Regions from separate parts of the Streptomyces solicathayae genome, predicted to be linked through region 1. Evidence: riboswitches for the same ligand, from Rfam matches in the RefSeq annotation. Region 1 holds a riboswitch; each other region holds the start of a gene.
The links. Region 1 has a riboswitch for cobalamin ahead of cobN (cobaltochelatase subunit CobN). Riboswitches for the same ligand answer to the same signal wherever they lie in the genome.
Positions count from the first base shown of each region.

Region 2: linked by a shared signal. The riboswitch ahead of R2D22_RS33625 (energy-coupling factor ABC transporter permease) and the one ahead of cobN (cobaltochelatase subunit CobN) in region 1 are both predicted to bind cobalamin.
Region 3: linked by a shared signal. The riboswitch ahead of R2D22_RS25885 (prenyltransferase/squalene oxidase repeat-containing protein) and the one ahead of cobN (cobaltochelatase subunit CobN) in region 1 are both predicted to bind cobalamin.

Region 1 is NZ_CP137573.1:3,865,536-3,870,034, forward strand. Features, by position in the region: gene cobN (cobaltochelatase subunit CobN) at 1-1,798, opposite strand, end outside; cobalamin riboswitch at 1,870-2,009, opposite strand; gene R2D22_RS17735 (cobalamin biosynthesis protein CobG) at 2,088-3,317, shown strand; gene R2D22_RS17740 (precorrin-8X methylmutase) at 3,314-3,967, shown strand; gene R2D22_RS17745 (precorrin-2 C(20)-methyltransferase) at 3,964-4,499, shown strand, end outside.
Region 2 is NZ_CP137573.1:7,357,623-7,362,121, reverse strand. Features, by position in the region: gene R2D22_RS33645 (TerD family protein) at 1-234, opposite strand, end outside; gene dhaK (dihydroxyacetone kinase subunit DhaK) at 477-1,469, shown strand; gene dhaL (dihydroxyacetone kinase subunit DhaL) at 1,478-2,101, shown strand; gene R2D22_RS33630 (PTS-dependent dihydroxyacetone kinase phosphotransferase subunit DhaM) at 2,098-2,517, shown strand; cobalamin riboswitch at 2,608-2,802, shown strand; gene R2D22_RS33625 (energy-coupling factor ABC transporter permease) at 2,832-3,542, shown strand; partial or broken gene R2D22_RS33620 (energy-coupling factor ABC transporter substrate-binding protein) at 3,542-3,898, shown strand; gene cbiQ (cobalt ECF transporter T component CbiQ) at 4,166-4,499, shown strand, end outside.
Region 3 is NZ_CP137573.1:5,595,495-5,599,993, reverse strand. Features, by position in the region: gene R2D22_RS25900 (ferredoxin) at 72-305, opposite strand; gene R2D22_RS25895 (aldehyde dehydrogenase) at 305-1,774, opposite strand; gene R2D22_RS25890 (MBL fold metallo-hydrolase) at 1,904-2,944, shown strand; cobalamin riboswitch at 2,977-3,142, shown strand; gene R2D22_RS25885 (prenyltransferase/squalene oxidase repeat-containing protein) at 3,204-4,466, shown strand; gene R2D22_RS25880 (SCO2322 family protein) at 4,463-4,499, shown strand, end outside.

The sequences.
Region 1 (4,499 bases):
GCAGCTGCTCCAGGCGGGCGATGTCGCCGTACGAGTCGGCGCGCGCCATCGGCGGCACGAGGTGGTCGACGAGGGTGGCGTGCACCCGGCGCTTGGCCTGGGTGCCCTCGCCCGGGTCGTTGACCAGGAACGGGTAGACCAGCGGCAGGTCGCCGAGCGCGGCGTCCGGGCCACAGGCGGCGGACAGGCCCGCGTTCTTGCCGGGCAGCCACTCCAGGTTGCCGTGCTTGCCCAGGTGCACCATGGCGTCGGCGCCGAAGCCGCCGTCCTCGGCGCGGGCGGCGATCCAGCGGTAGGCGGCCAGGTAGTGGTGCGAGGGCGGCAGATCGGGGTCGTGGTAGATCGCGATCGGGTTCTCGCCGAAGCCGCGCGGCGGCTGGATGAGGACCAGCAGGTTCCCGCGGCGCAGCGCCGCGAGGACGATGTCGCCCTCCGGGTTGCGGGACCGGTCCAGGAACATCTCGCCGGGGGCCGGGCCCCAGTGCTCCTCGACCTGCTCGCGCAGCTCGGCGGGGAGTTCGGCGTACCAGCGCTTGTAGTCGGCGGCCGGGATGCGGACCGGGTTCTTGGCCAGCTGCTCCTCGGTGAGCCAGTCCTGGTCGTGGCCGCCGGCCTCGATCAGGGCGTAGATCAGCTCGTCGCCGTCGCCGGAGACCAGGCCGGGGATGTCCTCGACCGGGCCGAAGTCGTAGCCCTCGGCGCGCAGTCGGCGCAGCAGCGCGACGGCGGAGGCGGGGGTGTCCAGGCCGACCGCGTTGCCGATGCGGGAGTGCTTGGTGGGGTACGCGGAGAGGACCAGCGCGAGCTTCTTCTCGGCGTTCGGGATGTGCCGCAGACGGGCGTGGCGCACCGCGATCCCGGCGACGCGGGCCGCGCGCTCGGCGTCGGCGACGTACGCGGGCAGGCCGTCCTCGTCGATCTCCTTGAAGGAGAACGGGACGGTGATCAGGCGTCCGTCGAACTCGGGGACGGCGACCTGGCTGGCGGCGTCCAGCGGCGAGAGGCCCTCGTCGTTCTCCTCCCAGGCGGAGCGCGAACCGGTCAGGCACAGGGCCTGGAGCACCGGGACGTCGAGGGCGGCGAGCGCGCCCGCGTCCCAGGCCTCCTCGTCCCCGCCGGCCTGCGCCTCGGCGGGCTTGGTGCCGCCGGCCGCGAGAACGGTGGTGACGATCGCGTCCGCGCCCTTCAGGCGGTCGAGCAGCTCCGGCTCGGGGGCGCGCAGGGAGGCCACGTACAGCGGCAGGGCCTGCGCGCCGGTGTCCTCGATCGCGTCGCACAGGGCGCCGACGAAGGCGGTGTTCCCGCTCATGTGGTGGGCGCGGTAGTAGAGCACGGCGACGGTCGGGCCGGTGGTGGTGCGCGGGGTGCGCTCCAGCGGGCCCCAGGTCGGGGCGGCGGCCGGGGCCTCGAAGCCGTGGCCGGTCAGCAGGACGGTGTCGGACAGGAACCGGGCCAGCTGCTCCAGGTTGTCCGGGCCGCCGTGCGCCAGGTAGGCGTGCGCCTCGGTGGCGACTCCGATCGGCACGGTGGAGGCGGCCATGAGCTGGGCGTCGGGGGCCTGTTCGCCGGTGAGCACGACGACCGGCTTCCCGGCGGCGCGGATCGCGTCGAGGCCCTCCTGCCAGGCGCGGACGCCGCCGAGGAGGCGGACGACGACGAGGCCGGCGTCGTCGAGCAGCCCGGGCAGGTCGGCCGCGGGGAGCCGGGAGGGGTTGGCGAACCGGTACTCGACCGGACCGCCGGCCGCGCGGGCACTGAGCAGGTCGGTGTCGGAGTGCGACAGCAACAGAATTCGCATGCGAGCGCAGGCCTTCCTCGGGGTTGTCCGCGCCCCGGGTGGTCGTGTGGGTTGGGGCATCCCCTGCTCGAGCGAAGCCGAGAGCTTGGGGAAGGGAGTTCCTGACTCACCGTCCCCTTTCGGCGGGGCCGGCTCACAGTGGCGGGACCGCGCCGGATTCTCACCGGGCTTCCTCCCCGGGGTCCTGGGACCCCATGCCGTCTGCATAGTAGATCCTGGCCGCGGCGAGGCGGGCGGAGCCGTGGAGTCGACCGGATCACACCTCGTGGAACGCCGGTTTCCCGTGGGTATGCTCGCCGCCATGCCGCCCACCCCACACACCTCGCCCGAGTCGGGCGAACCTCTCATAAGGGACCGAGGCGACGCCTGCCCCGGGGCGCTGCGCCTGCACCCCGCCGACGACGGGCGTCTGGCCCGACTGCGCCTGCCCGCAGGTCGCCTGACGTCGCGTCAGGTCGAGGTCCTGGCCGCCGCGGCCGAGTCGCTGGGCGACGGGCGGATCACGATCACCTCGCGCGGCAACGCGGAGCTGCGCGGCCTCGGCGACGGCTGCGGGGCGGAACTGGCCGGGCTGCTGACGGAGGCGGGCCTGCTGCCCTCCGCCGGCCACGAACGCATCCGGAACATCGTCGCCTCCCCGGCCGCCGCGCTCGACGGACTCGGCCACGCGGACGTGCAGTTGTGGGCCCGGACGCTGGACGCGCTGCTGTGCGCGGAGCCCTGGACGGCGGCCCTGTCCGGCCGTTTCCTCTTCGTCCTGGACGACGGCCGCGGGGACGTGGCGGGGCTCGGCGGCGATGTGACCTTGATCGCAGGACCGGGGGACGCCGCCCTGCTGTACGTCGGCGGCCGGGCGTTCCGCCTCGCGGCCTCGGACGCGCCACGAGCCGCGCTCGCGGCCGCGGACGCGTTTCTGCGGGTCGCGCAGGCCGCCGGGAACGGCGCCTGGCGCGTACGGGAGCTGCCCGAAGGGCACGTACCCGACCTCCCCGCCGCCGTCGCGCGCGCCCGGGTGGACGCCGAGCCCGTGCCCGTACCGCCTCCGGTCCCGAACGGCGCGCCGCCTGCCCCCGGCGGGCTGGGGGAGCGCGCCGGGTACGCGCTCGCGCCGCTCGGGCGACTGTCCTCGGCCCAACTGCGGGCGCTGCTGCCCGCCGACGAGGTGCGGCTGACGCCGTGGCGCGGGGCGGTCGTGGTGGGCCCGGACGCCGTCGCACGGCTGCCGGAACTCGCCGCCGCCGGACTGATCGTCCGTCCCGACTCCCCCTGGGCCGGCGTCAGCGCCTGCACCGGGCGGCCCGGCTGCGCCAAGTCCCTGGCGGACGTCCGCGCCGACGCGGCGCCCGGCGTCCCCGGCCTCCCCGTCCACTACTCCGGCTGCGAGCGCCGCTGCGGACACCCGCACGGCGACTGGGTCGACGTGCTCGCCGCCGAGGGCGGCGGCTACCTGGTGGACGGCGTCCCCGTCCCCCGTACCTCCCTGCCCGAAGCCGTCGCCACGGCCCGCACAACGAGATGAGCGAGAGCACCAGGATGTTCGACTACGAGAAGGACGGGGCGGAGATCTACCGCCAGTCCTTTGCCACGATCCGCGCCGAGGCGGATCTCGCCGGCCTGCCCGCCGACGTGAGCCAGGTCGCGGTACGGATGATCCACGCCTGCGGCATGACCGACCTCGTCCGGGACCTCGCCTACTCACCCGGTGTCGTCGCGAAGGCCCGCGCCGCCCTGCAGGCTGGCGCGCCGATCCTGTGCGACGCGCAGATGGTCGCAAGCGGCGTGACCCGCAAGCGGCTGCCCGCCGACAACGAGGTGCTCTGCGCACTGTCCGACCCGACGGTGCCGGAGCTGGCCGCGAAGCTGGGCACGACCCGCAGCGCCGCCGCCCTCGAAGTGCTGCGGGACCGCCTCGAAGGCTCGGTCGTCGCCATCGGCAACGCGCCCACCGCGCTCTTCCACCTGCTGGAGATGATCGCCAAGGGCGCGCCGAAGCCCGCCGCCGTCCTCGGCATCCCGGTGGGCTTCATCGGCGCCGCCGAGTCGAAGGACGCGCTCGCGGCGAGCGAACTCGGCCTGGAGTACCTGGTCGTACGGGGCCGGCGCGGCGGCAGCGCCATGACCGCGGCGGCGATCAACGCCCTCGCGCACGAAGCGGAGATCCAGGCATGAGCGGAAAGCTGTACGGGGTCGGGCTCGGCCCCGGCGACCCGAACCTGATGACCGTGGCCGCCGTGAAGGCCATCGCCGCCGCCGACGTCGTCGCGTACCACTCGGCGCGGCACGGCCGCTCCATAGCGCGCTCGATCGCCGCGGAGCACATCCGCGAGGACCACATCGAGGAGCGGCTGATGTACCCGCTCACGGTGGAGACCACCGACCACCCCGGCGGCTACCGGGGCGCGCTGAACGACTTCTACGAGGAGGCGTCGGCCCGGCTCGCCGCGCACCTCGACGCGGGCCGCACGGTCGCCGTGCTCGCCGAGGGCGACCCGCTGTTCTACGGCTCGTACCAGCACATGCACAAGCGCCTCGCGGACCGCTACGACACCGAGGTCATCCCCGGTGTCACCTCGGTCAGCGCGGCGGCCGCCCGGCTTGGGGAGCCGCTGTGCGAGGCCGAGGAGGTGCTGACGATCGTCCCCGGCACGCTGCCGGAGGACGAGCTGACGGCCCGTCTGGCCGGCACGGACTCGGCGGTCGT
Region 2 (4,499 bases), 3.5 Mb from region 1:
CACGATGCGCCGGACGTCCGATCCGACACGCTCGGTGTCGAGGTCCAGCCGATCGACGGAGCGGTCGTCCACTGCGCCGGCCCGTTCGAGGACGATGTGTTGGACGGCCTTGCCGGCGGCGTCCAGGAGCAGCGCGAAGACCGCCACCTCCGGCACCCCCTCGCCGGCCGCCTGCCGGCCGACCTCGATCCGCCACTCCTGCCCGGGGACCGGCAGGTTCTCCCCCTTGATCATCTGCGTCACCGCGTCATGCTGGCACGCCGCTCCCAGTCCGGTCCACGCCCCGGTGCGGCAATACGGAAACGCCCAGGTCGTCCCGCACCTGCTTGAGATCGTCCGGATCCCACCGGTGGTTCACCGGTGCGCGCACGCTCCCCTGCGTCGATAATTGCGCCGTGACGCGCCTTCGCACACCTGCTCTGACCTGCGAAGACTCAGCTCAGCGGCTTGCCTGCCAGTCTCACCAGGAGGTACCCATGAGGATGCTGATCAACGTCCCCGAGACCGTCGTCGCCGATGCCCTGCGGGGGATGGCCGCCGCTCATCCCGAACTGGCCGTCGACGTGGAGAACCAGGTGGTGATGCGGCGGGACGCGCCCGTGGAGGGAAAGGTCGCGCTGGTGTCGGGAGGCGGGTCCGGGCACGAGCCGCTGCACGGCGGGTTCGTGGGGCCGGGGATGCTCGCCGCCGCGTGCCCCGGGGCGATTTTTACGTCGCCCGTGCCTGACCAGATGGTGCGGGCAGCCGCCGCGGTGGACAGCGGGTCCGGGGTGTTGTTCGTCGTCAAGAACTACACCGGTGACGTGTTGAACTTCGAGATGGCCGCCGAACTCGCCGAGGACGAGGGCGTCCAGGTCGCCAAGGTGCTCGTGGACGACGACGTCGCGGTGACGGACAGCCTGTACACGGCGGGCCGGCGTGGCACGGGCGCGACGCTGTTCGTGGAGAAGATCGCCGGAGCCGCCGCCGAGGAGGGGCAGCCGCTGGAGCGGGTCGAGGCGATCGCGCGTCAGGTGAACGCGAGTTCGCGCAGCTTCGGCGTGGCGCTGAGCGCCTGCACGACCCCCGCGAAAGGCAGTCCCACCTTCGATCTGCCGCCGGGCGAGCTCGAGTTGGGGATCGGCATCCACGGCGAGCCGGGGCGCGAGCGGCGCGCCATGATGACCTCCCGGGAGATCGCCGACGTCGCCGTCGACGCCGTCCTGGAGGACCTGCGACCGGACGGCCCCGTCCTCGTACTCGTCAACGGCATGGGTGCCACCCCGCTCCTCGAGCTGTACGGGTTCAACGCCGAGGTCCAGCGGGTGCTCGCCGAACGCGGGGTTCCGGTCGCCCGGACGCTCGTCGGCAGCTACGTGACCTCGCTGGACATGGCAGGCTGCTCGGTGACCCTGTGCCGGCTGGACGAGGAACTGCTGCGGCTGTGGGACGCACCGGTGGAGACGCCCGCCCTGCGCTGGGGCCGGTGAGGAGGGGAGTGCCCGACGTGACCTCGTACGATGCCGAACTCGACGCCCTGTTCTTCCGACGCTGGCTCACCGCCGCCGCTGACGCCGTGGACCGCGAGGCCGGCCGGCTCACCGAGCTGGACTCCGCGATCGGCGACGCCGACCACGGCGTGAATCTGCAGCGCGGCTTCGCCGCCGTCACGGCCGTGCTGGAGAAGGAGGAACCGGCCACCCCGGGCGCAGTCCTCGTACTGGCCGGGCGGCAGCTGATCTCCACGGTGGGCGGCGCCTCCGGTCCGCTGTACGGGACGCTGCTGCGGCGTACCGGGAAGGAACTCGGCGACGAGCCGGCGGTGGGCCGGCAGCGGCTCGCCGAAGCGCTGGGTGCCGGGGTGGCGGCGGTCGCGCAGCTCGGCGGGGCGAAGGCCGGGGACAAGACGATGCTCGACGCGCTGCTGCCCGCCGTCGCGGCGCTGGCCGAGTCCTTCGGGGCGGCCCGGGACGCCGCCGGGCAGGGCGCCCTGGACACCGTGCCGCTGCAGGCGCGCAAGGGCCGCGCCAGCTATCTCGGCGAGCGCAGCATCGGGCACCAGGACCCGGGGGCGACGTCCTCGGCCCTGCTGATCGGCGCCCTGGCGGAGGTGGCCGCGTGACGGGCGATCACTCCGCGAACCGGGTCGGGATCGTGCTCGTCTCGCACAGCGCCGCCGTCGCCGACTCCGTGGCCGAACTGGCCCGGGGACTCGCCGGCGGCGGCCCGTACGCAGCGCTCGCCGCCGCCGGCGGTACTCCCGACGGCGGCCTCGGCACCAGCTCCGAGCTGATCGCGGAGGCGGCGCGGGCGGTGGACGAGGGCGCCGGGGTGGCGCTCCTCGTCGACCTCGGCAGCGCTGTACTGACGGTGAAGGCAATGCTCGCGGAGGGTGACGAACTGCCCCCGGACGCACGGCTCGTGGACGCCCCGTTCGTCGAGGGGGCCGTCGCCGCGCTCGTCACGGCGAGCGCCGGCGGGGACCTGGACGCGGTGACCGCGGCGGCGTCGGAGGCGTACGGCTACCGCAAGGAGTGACCCGCGTACGGGAGCGGGCGGACGACGTGGGGCACCGGCCGGACGACACCGCCGAAACCCGGCCATGTTGTGATGCGCCTGGTCAACGCACTAATGTCGCAGGGCCTTGGTGTACGGGAAACCGGTGAAGTACCGGTGCGGCCCTCGCCACTGTGATCGGGAGGTCCGGCTCCATCCCTCGCGGGAAGCCACTGGACCGCTGCGGAGAACCGCTGCGGTGTGGGAAGGCGGAGTCCGGGCGGCATGACCGTCAGCCAGGAGACCGGCCAAGGTGCGTTGTCCATCCACGAGGTGCTGGAGAGGGTCTCCCAACCATGCATATAGCCGAGGGGTACCTGCCCCCCTTGCACGCGGCGGCGTGGGGTGCGGCGTCCGCCCCCTTCGTCGTCCACGGCGTCCGTGCCCTGACCCGTGAGGTCAAGGCGCATCCCGAGTCGACCCTGCTGCTGGGTGCCTCCGGCGCCTTCACGTTCGTCCTGTCCGCACTCAAGCTGCCGTCCGTCACGGGAAGTTGTTCGCACCCCACCGGCACCGGGCTCGGCGCGATCCTGTTCCGGCCGCCGATCATGGCGGTGCTCGGCACGATCACGCTGCTGTTCCAGGCCCTGCTGCTCGCCCACGGCGGGCTGACCACACTGGGCGCGAACGTCTTCTCGATGGCGATCGCCGGGCCGTGGGCGGGGTACGGGGTCTACCGGCTGCTGCGGCGCTTCGACGTGCCTCTGATGGTGACCGTGTTCTTCGGCGCGTTCTTCGCCGACCTGACGACGTACTGCGTCACCAGCGTCCAGCTCGCGCTGGCGTTCCCCGACCAGGGCACCGGATTCCTCGGAGCGCTCGCGAAGTTCGGGTCCATCTTCGCCGTCACGCAGATCCCGCTCGCCGTCAGCGAGGGGCTGCTGACCGTGCTGGTCATGCGGCTCCTGATCCAGTCCAGCAAGGGTGAACTGACTCGGCTCGGCGTCCTGCTGCGGGGCGGAACCGACGGCGGGAAGGCGACGACGAAGGAGGCCGTGGTCCGGTGATGAGTCGTAACGCGAAGATCAACACGTTGCTGCTGCTCACGGTGGCGGCGCTCGCCGTCCTGCCGCTGGTGCTGGGCCTCGGCGACCACAAGGAGCAGCCGTTCGCGGGGTCGGACGGGGAGGCCGAGGCGGCGATCACCGAGCTGGAACCGGACTACGAGCCCTGGTTCAGCCCGCTGTACGAGCCTCCGTCGGGCGAGGTCGAGTCCGCGCTGTTCTCACTGCAGGCGGCGATGGGCGCAGGGGTGCTCGCGTACTACTTCGGCCTGCGGAAGGGGCGGAAGCAGGGGGAGGCGAGGGCGCTGGCCGCTTCGGCGACGCGGGACGGGGCCGCGGGTTCGGGTGCGGACGGGGACGCGGGTGTGGATGGGGACGCGGGCGGGGGCGTGGACGACGACGCGCGCGCGAACGCGGCCACGGACGTACCCGCCGCCGGGGCTTCGGGGACGTCCGCGGAGGGGCCGTCGCGGCGGCCGTCCGCCGACGGGCTGTCGCGGCCCGCTGCCGACACCGCCTCCCGGCCGTCCGCCGACGGGCCGTCGGCTCCCCCCGCCGACGGGGCCTCGACGCCGTCCACCCGCCGGCCCTCGGCGCCGTCCACCGGCGACGCGTAGCCGCCGCCCGTGCTGCCGATCGACGCGGCCGCGCACAGCAGTCGCTGGCGCCGCCGCCATCCTCTCGACAAGGCCGTGCTCGGCTTCGGTCTCACGCTCTGCGCCGTGTGCCTGCCGCCGTGGCCCGGCGCGCTGCTGGTCGCCGCCACGACGCTGACCGTGCTGCTCGGCCCTGCCGGGGTGCCGCCCCGTCAGCTGTGGCGGGCGTTCCGGATCCCGCTGGGGTTCTGCGTGACGGGCGCGGTGCCGCTGCTGTTCCAGGTGGGCGGGCCGGGCTCGTTCGTGGCCCTGGCCCCGGACGGCCCGGTGCACGCGGGCGAGTTGCTGCTGCGTACCTCGGCGG
Region 3 (4,499 bases), 1.7 Mb from region 1:
TGCCCCCGTGATCAAGGCAGAAGTTTTGCACGCGTGAACGACTCCCCGGTCACTCCTTCGTCACCGCTGCGTCACTCCTCGGGCGGGAACACCGACTCCCCGCCGTCCAGGAGGGTGATGGTGATGGCCTCCACGGGACAGCCCTCCGCCGCCGCGAGCACCTGCTCGTCGGCGTCCGCCTCGGGCACCTGCGGGTGCGACTGGCGGGCCCCGTCGAGCCGGAAGCCCTTCGGCGCGTGGTTCACGCACATCCCGGAGCCGATGCAGACCCTCCGGTCCACCTCGACGTGCCAGCGGTCTCCCATCACGCCTCCTCCGGTCCCTCGTACCCGCCCGGCAGGTGGATCATCTTGTGCTCCAGGTACGCGGCCAGTCCCTCCGGCCCGAACTCCCGCCCCACACCGGAGTTCTTGAAGCCGCCGAACGGTCCGAGCATGTCGAGGCTGAAGGTGTTGACGTTGAAGGTGCCGGTGCGCACCCTGCGGCCGAAGTCGATGCCGTGCTCGACGTCCGCGGTCCACACACTGCCGCTGAGGCCGTAGTCGGAGTCGTTCGCGATCCGCAGCGCCTCGGCCTCGTCGCCGTACGGCAGCAGGCAGATGACCGGGCCGAAGATCTCCTCGCGGGCGATCCGCATGGAGTTGTCGACCCCGCCGAACAGCGTCGGCTCCACGTACCAGCCGCGCTCCAGGCCGGCCGGGCGGCCGCCGCCGGTGAGGACCTTCGCGCCCTCGTCCTGGCCGATCCGGATGTAGTCGAGCGAACGCTGCTGCTGACGCTGCGCGACCAGCGGGCCGACCTGCGTCGCCGGGTCGAGCGGGTCGCCGACCACCAGGGCGCCGGCCGCGGCCGCGAACGCCTCGGAGATCTCGTCGTACCGGCTGCGCGGGACGAGGATCCGGGTCTGCGCGACGCACGCCTGGCCGTTGTTCATCCAGGCGGCCGGGACGATGCCGGCGACCGCGGTCTCGAGGTCGGCGTCCGGGAGCACCACCGCGGCGGACTTGCCGCCGAGTTCGAGGGTGACCCGGGTGAGGTTGCGCGAGGCGACCTCCATGACGCGCTTGCCGGCCGCGACCGAGCCGGTGAAGGAGACCTTGTCGATGCCGGGGTGGCCGACCAGGTACTCACTGACCTCCCGGTCCGCGGGCAGGATCGACAGCACACCCTCCGGCAGCCCGGCCTCGGTCGCGATCTCGGCGAGCAGGTACGCGTCGAGCGGCGACTCCGGCGACGGCTTGAGGATCGCCGTGCAGCCGGCCAGCAGCGCCGGTCCGAGCTTGGCGGCCGCGGTGAACTGCGGGACGTTCCAGGGCACGACGGCGGCGACCACGCCGACCGGCTCCTGCCGGACGAGGATCGGCCCCAGCGCGCCGGCCCGCCGCTCCTCGTACCGGTAGCCGCGGGCGACGTTGATGGCCGCGTCCCAGACCATCATCGCGCCGAGCGCCTGCGCCATGATGCTCCACGAGTACGGGGAGCCGTTCTGCGCGCTGATGAGTTTGCCGATCTCGTCGTACCGGACGGCGATCGCGTCCTTGATCCGGGTGACGACCGCGATCCGCTCCTCCAGCGACATCCGCGGCCAGGGACCCTCGTCGAACGCCCGGCGGGCGACCGCGACGGCCTTGTCGACGTCCGCCTCCGAGGCGTGCGGCACCCGCCCGATGACCTGCTCGGTGTGGGGCGAGATCACGTCGATGACGCCGGAGCCGAGCGGGTCGGTCAACTCCCCGCCGATGAACAGCTTTCCGTGCTCCACAAGCTCGGTCATGGCTGATTGCCTCCCGTGGACCGGCGACTTCGGCGTCGACGCGGTGTCGGTTCTGACGCTGTTTCAGAACTGATATCAGTTCTAGTTATAGTGAGCAATGGCCGTACTGGTACGTGGAGATGAGGGATCATGACCCGAGTGACCGAGCATGGCGGCGGCGTCTGGTCCATCCGGGTGCCGATCCCCGACAATCCGCTCGGCCACACGCTCGTCCATCTCCTCGACACGGACCGCGGCCCCGTCCTGATCGACACCGGCTGGGACGACCCCGCCTCCTGGGACGAACTCACCGGCGGGCTCGCGGAGCTCGGCACGTCCGTGCCCGAGATCCACGGCGTCGTCATCACCCACCACCACCCCGACCACCACGGCCTCTCGGAGCGGGTCCGGGAGGAGTCCGGGGCCTGGATCGCCATGCACGCCGCCGACGCCGCCGTCGTCCGGCGTACCCGCTCGTCCGAGCCGGGCGAGTGGCTCGACTACCTCGCGCGCAAGCTGGCCGCCGTCGGCGCGCCCGAGGAGCACACCGCGCCCCTGCTCGCGGCCCGCGCCGCCGGCGGGCGGATGCGGACCCTGCCCGGGCTGCGCTCCGCCCTGCCCGACCGGGAGATCGTCCCCGGCGAACTGCTCGACCTCGCGGGGCGGCGGCTGCGCGGCATCTGGACGCCCGGTCACACCCCCGGGCACGTCTGCCTGCACCTGGAGGAGGAGCACCCGGCGAACCTGCCCGGCCGCGGCCGGCTCTTCTCCGGCGACCACCTGCTGCCCGGGATCAGCCCGCACATCGGCCTGTACGAGGACCCTGACGACGCGACCGTCACCGATCCCCTCGGCGACTACCTCGACTCCCTGGAGCGGATCGGCCGGCTGGGCGTCGCCGAGGTGCTCCCGGCCCACCAGCACGCCTTCACCGACGCCGCCGGGCGCGTACGGGAACTGCTCGACCACCACGAGGAGCGGCTGACCGGACTCCTCGGACTCCTTGCGACGCCACTGACACCGTGGCAGCTCGCCGAGCGGATGGAGTGGAACCGGCCGTGGGAGCAGATCCCCTACGGCTCCCGGAACATCGCCGTCAGCGAGGCGGAGGCGCACCTGCGACGGCTCGTGAAGCTGGGGCGCGCGGAGGCGGTGCCGGGGACGGAGCCGGTGGCGTACGCGGCAGTGTGAGGTCGGCGTGTGAGGCCGCTCGCACCCCGGCTTCACGCGGAGTACCTGCCGGTAGAGTGTGCGAGTCGTCATCATGCCCGTACGGGGGGAAGCCGGTGCAATTCCGGCACTGACCCGCAACCGTGAGCCACCGTCCATCTGGCGGTGGTGAGTCGGAATGCCCCGTCGGGACGTGACCGCCGGCACCGTCGAGGAATACGGAGCCGAGCCTGGTGCCCGAAGCGTGCCGGAGCCCGGCCCGCAGGAGAGGCCCGCCCGCATGACCACCGTCCGCCGCGCCGCCGCGGCGCTCGCCGCCACCGCCGTGCTCTGCACCGCCGGTGCCGGGATCGCCGCCCCCGCCGCGTCCGCCGCGCCCTCTCCCGCCCCGTCCCCGGTGATCCCGTCCGGCCTGTACGGCGTGAACGACCCCACCTACGACGGCGTCTGGCGCCAGTCGCTCGCGTTCATCGCGCAGCACTCGGTCGGCATCAAGCCCGCCCAGGTGTCCGTGGACTGGCTGATGGGCCAGCAGTGCGAGAGCGGCGCGTTCACCTCGTACCGGCCCGACCCGGCCAAGAACTGCGACCCGGCCACCATGCTGGACACCAACGCCACGGCCGTCGCGCTCCAGGCGCTGTCCGGCACCGAGCGGCCGAAGGTCGCCGAGGGCGGCGCCACGGACGCGGTCACCCAGGCCGTCAAGTCGGCCTCCGGCTGGCTGAAGAGCGCCCAGAACCCGGACGGCGGCTGGGGGTACAACCCCGGCAGCCCCAGCGACGCCAACTCCACCTCGATCGTCATCGGGGCGCTCGCCGCGAGCGGCGAGAAGCCCGGCGCGGTGAAGTCGACGACGGGCAGGACCCCGTACGACGCGCTGCTCACCTTCGCGCTGCCCTGCTCCGACAAGGCCGGGCCGGGCGCGTTCGCGTACCAGCCGGACAAGTCCGGCAAGCTGTTCGCCAATGCCGACGCGACGGCCGCCGCCGCGCTGGCCGGCCTCGGCAAGGGCATCCTCGCCGGCAACGTGCAGCCGCAGCAGAACCCGAGCTGCGAGGACAAGACCCCGCAGACCATCGACCGGGCCGCGCTCAACGGCGCCTCCTACCTGGCCGCCGCGCTGGAGAAGACCGGCCACCTCCTCAGCCCGCCGATGCCCGGCGCGACCGACCCGGCCGAGCAGCCCGACTTCGGCAACACCGCCGACGCGGTCGTCGCGCTGGGCGCGTCCGGCCACACCCAGCAGGCCACCGGCGCGCTCACCTGGCTGGAGAAGAACGCCCCCGCGTGGGCGAAGACCAACGGACCGGCCGCGTACGCGCAGCTGATCTTCGCGGCGAAGGCGATGGGCGCGGACCCGCACAAGTTCGGCGGCACCGACCTCGTCGAGGGCCTCAACGCGACCGGCCCGGCGCCGCAGGGTCCGGAGACGACCGGCAACCACGCCGAGGACGAGGGCTCGTTCAACATCTGGTGGATCATCGGCATCGGCACGGTCGTCGGCGTCGGCATCGGGTTCCTGCTGAGCGGGCGCAAGAAGTGAGGGGCCGACTGGGCGCCGCCGTCACGGCGGTCC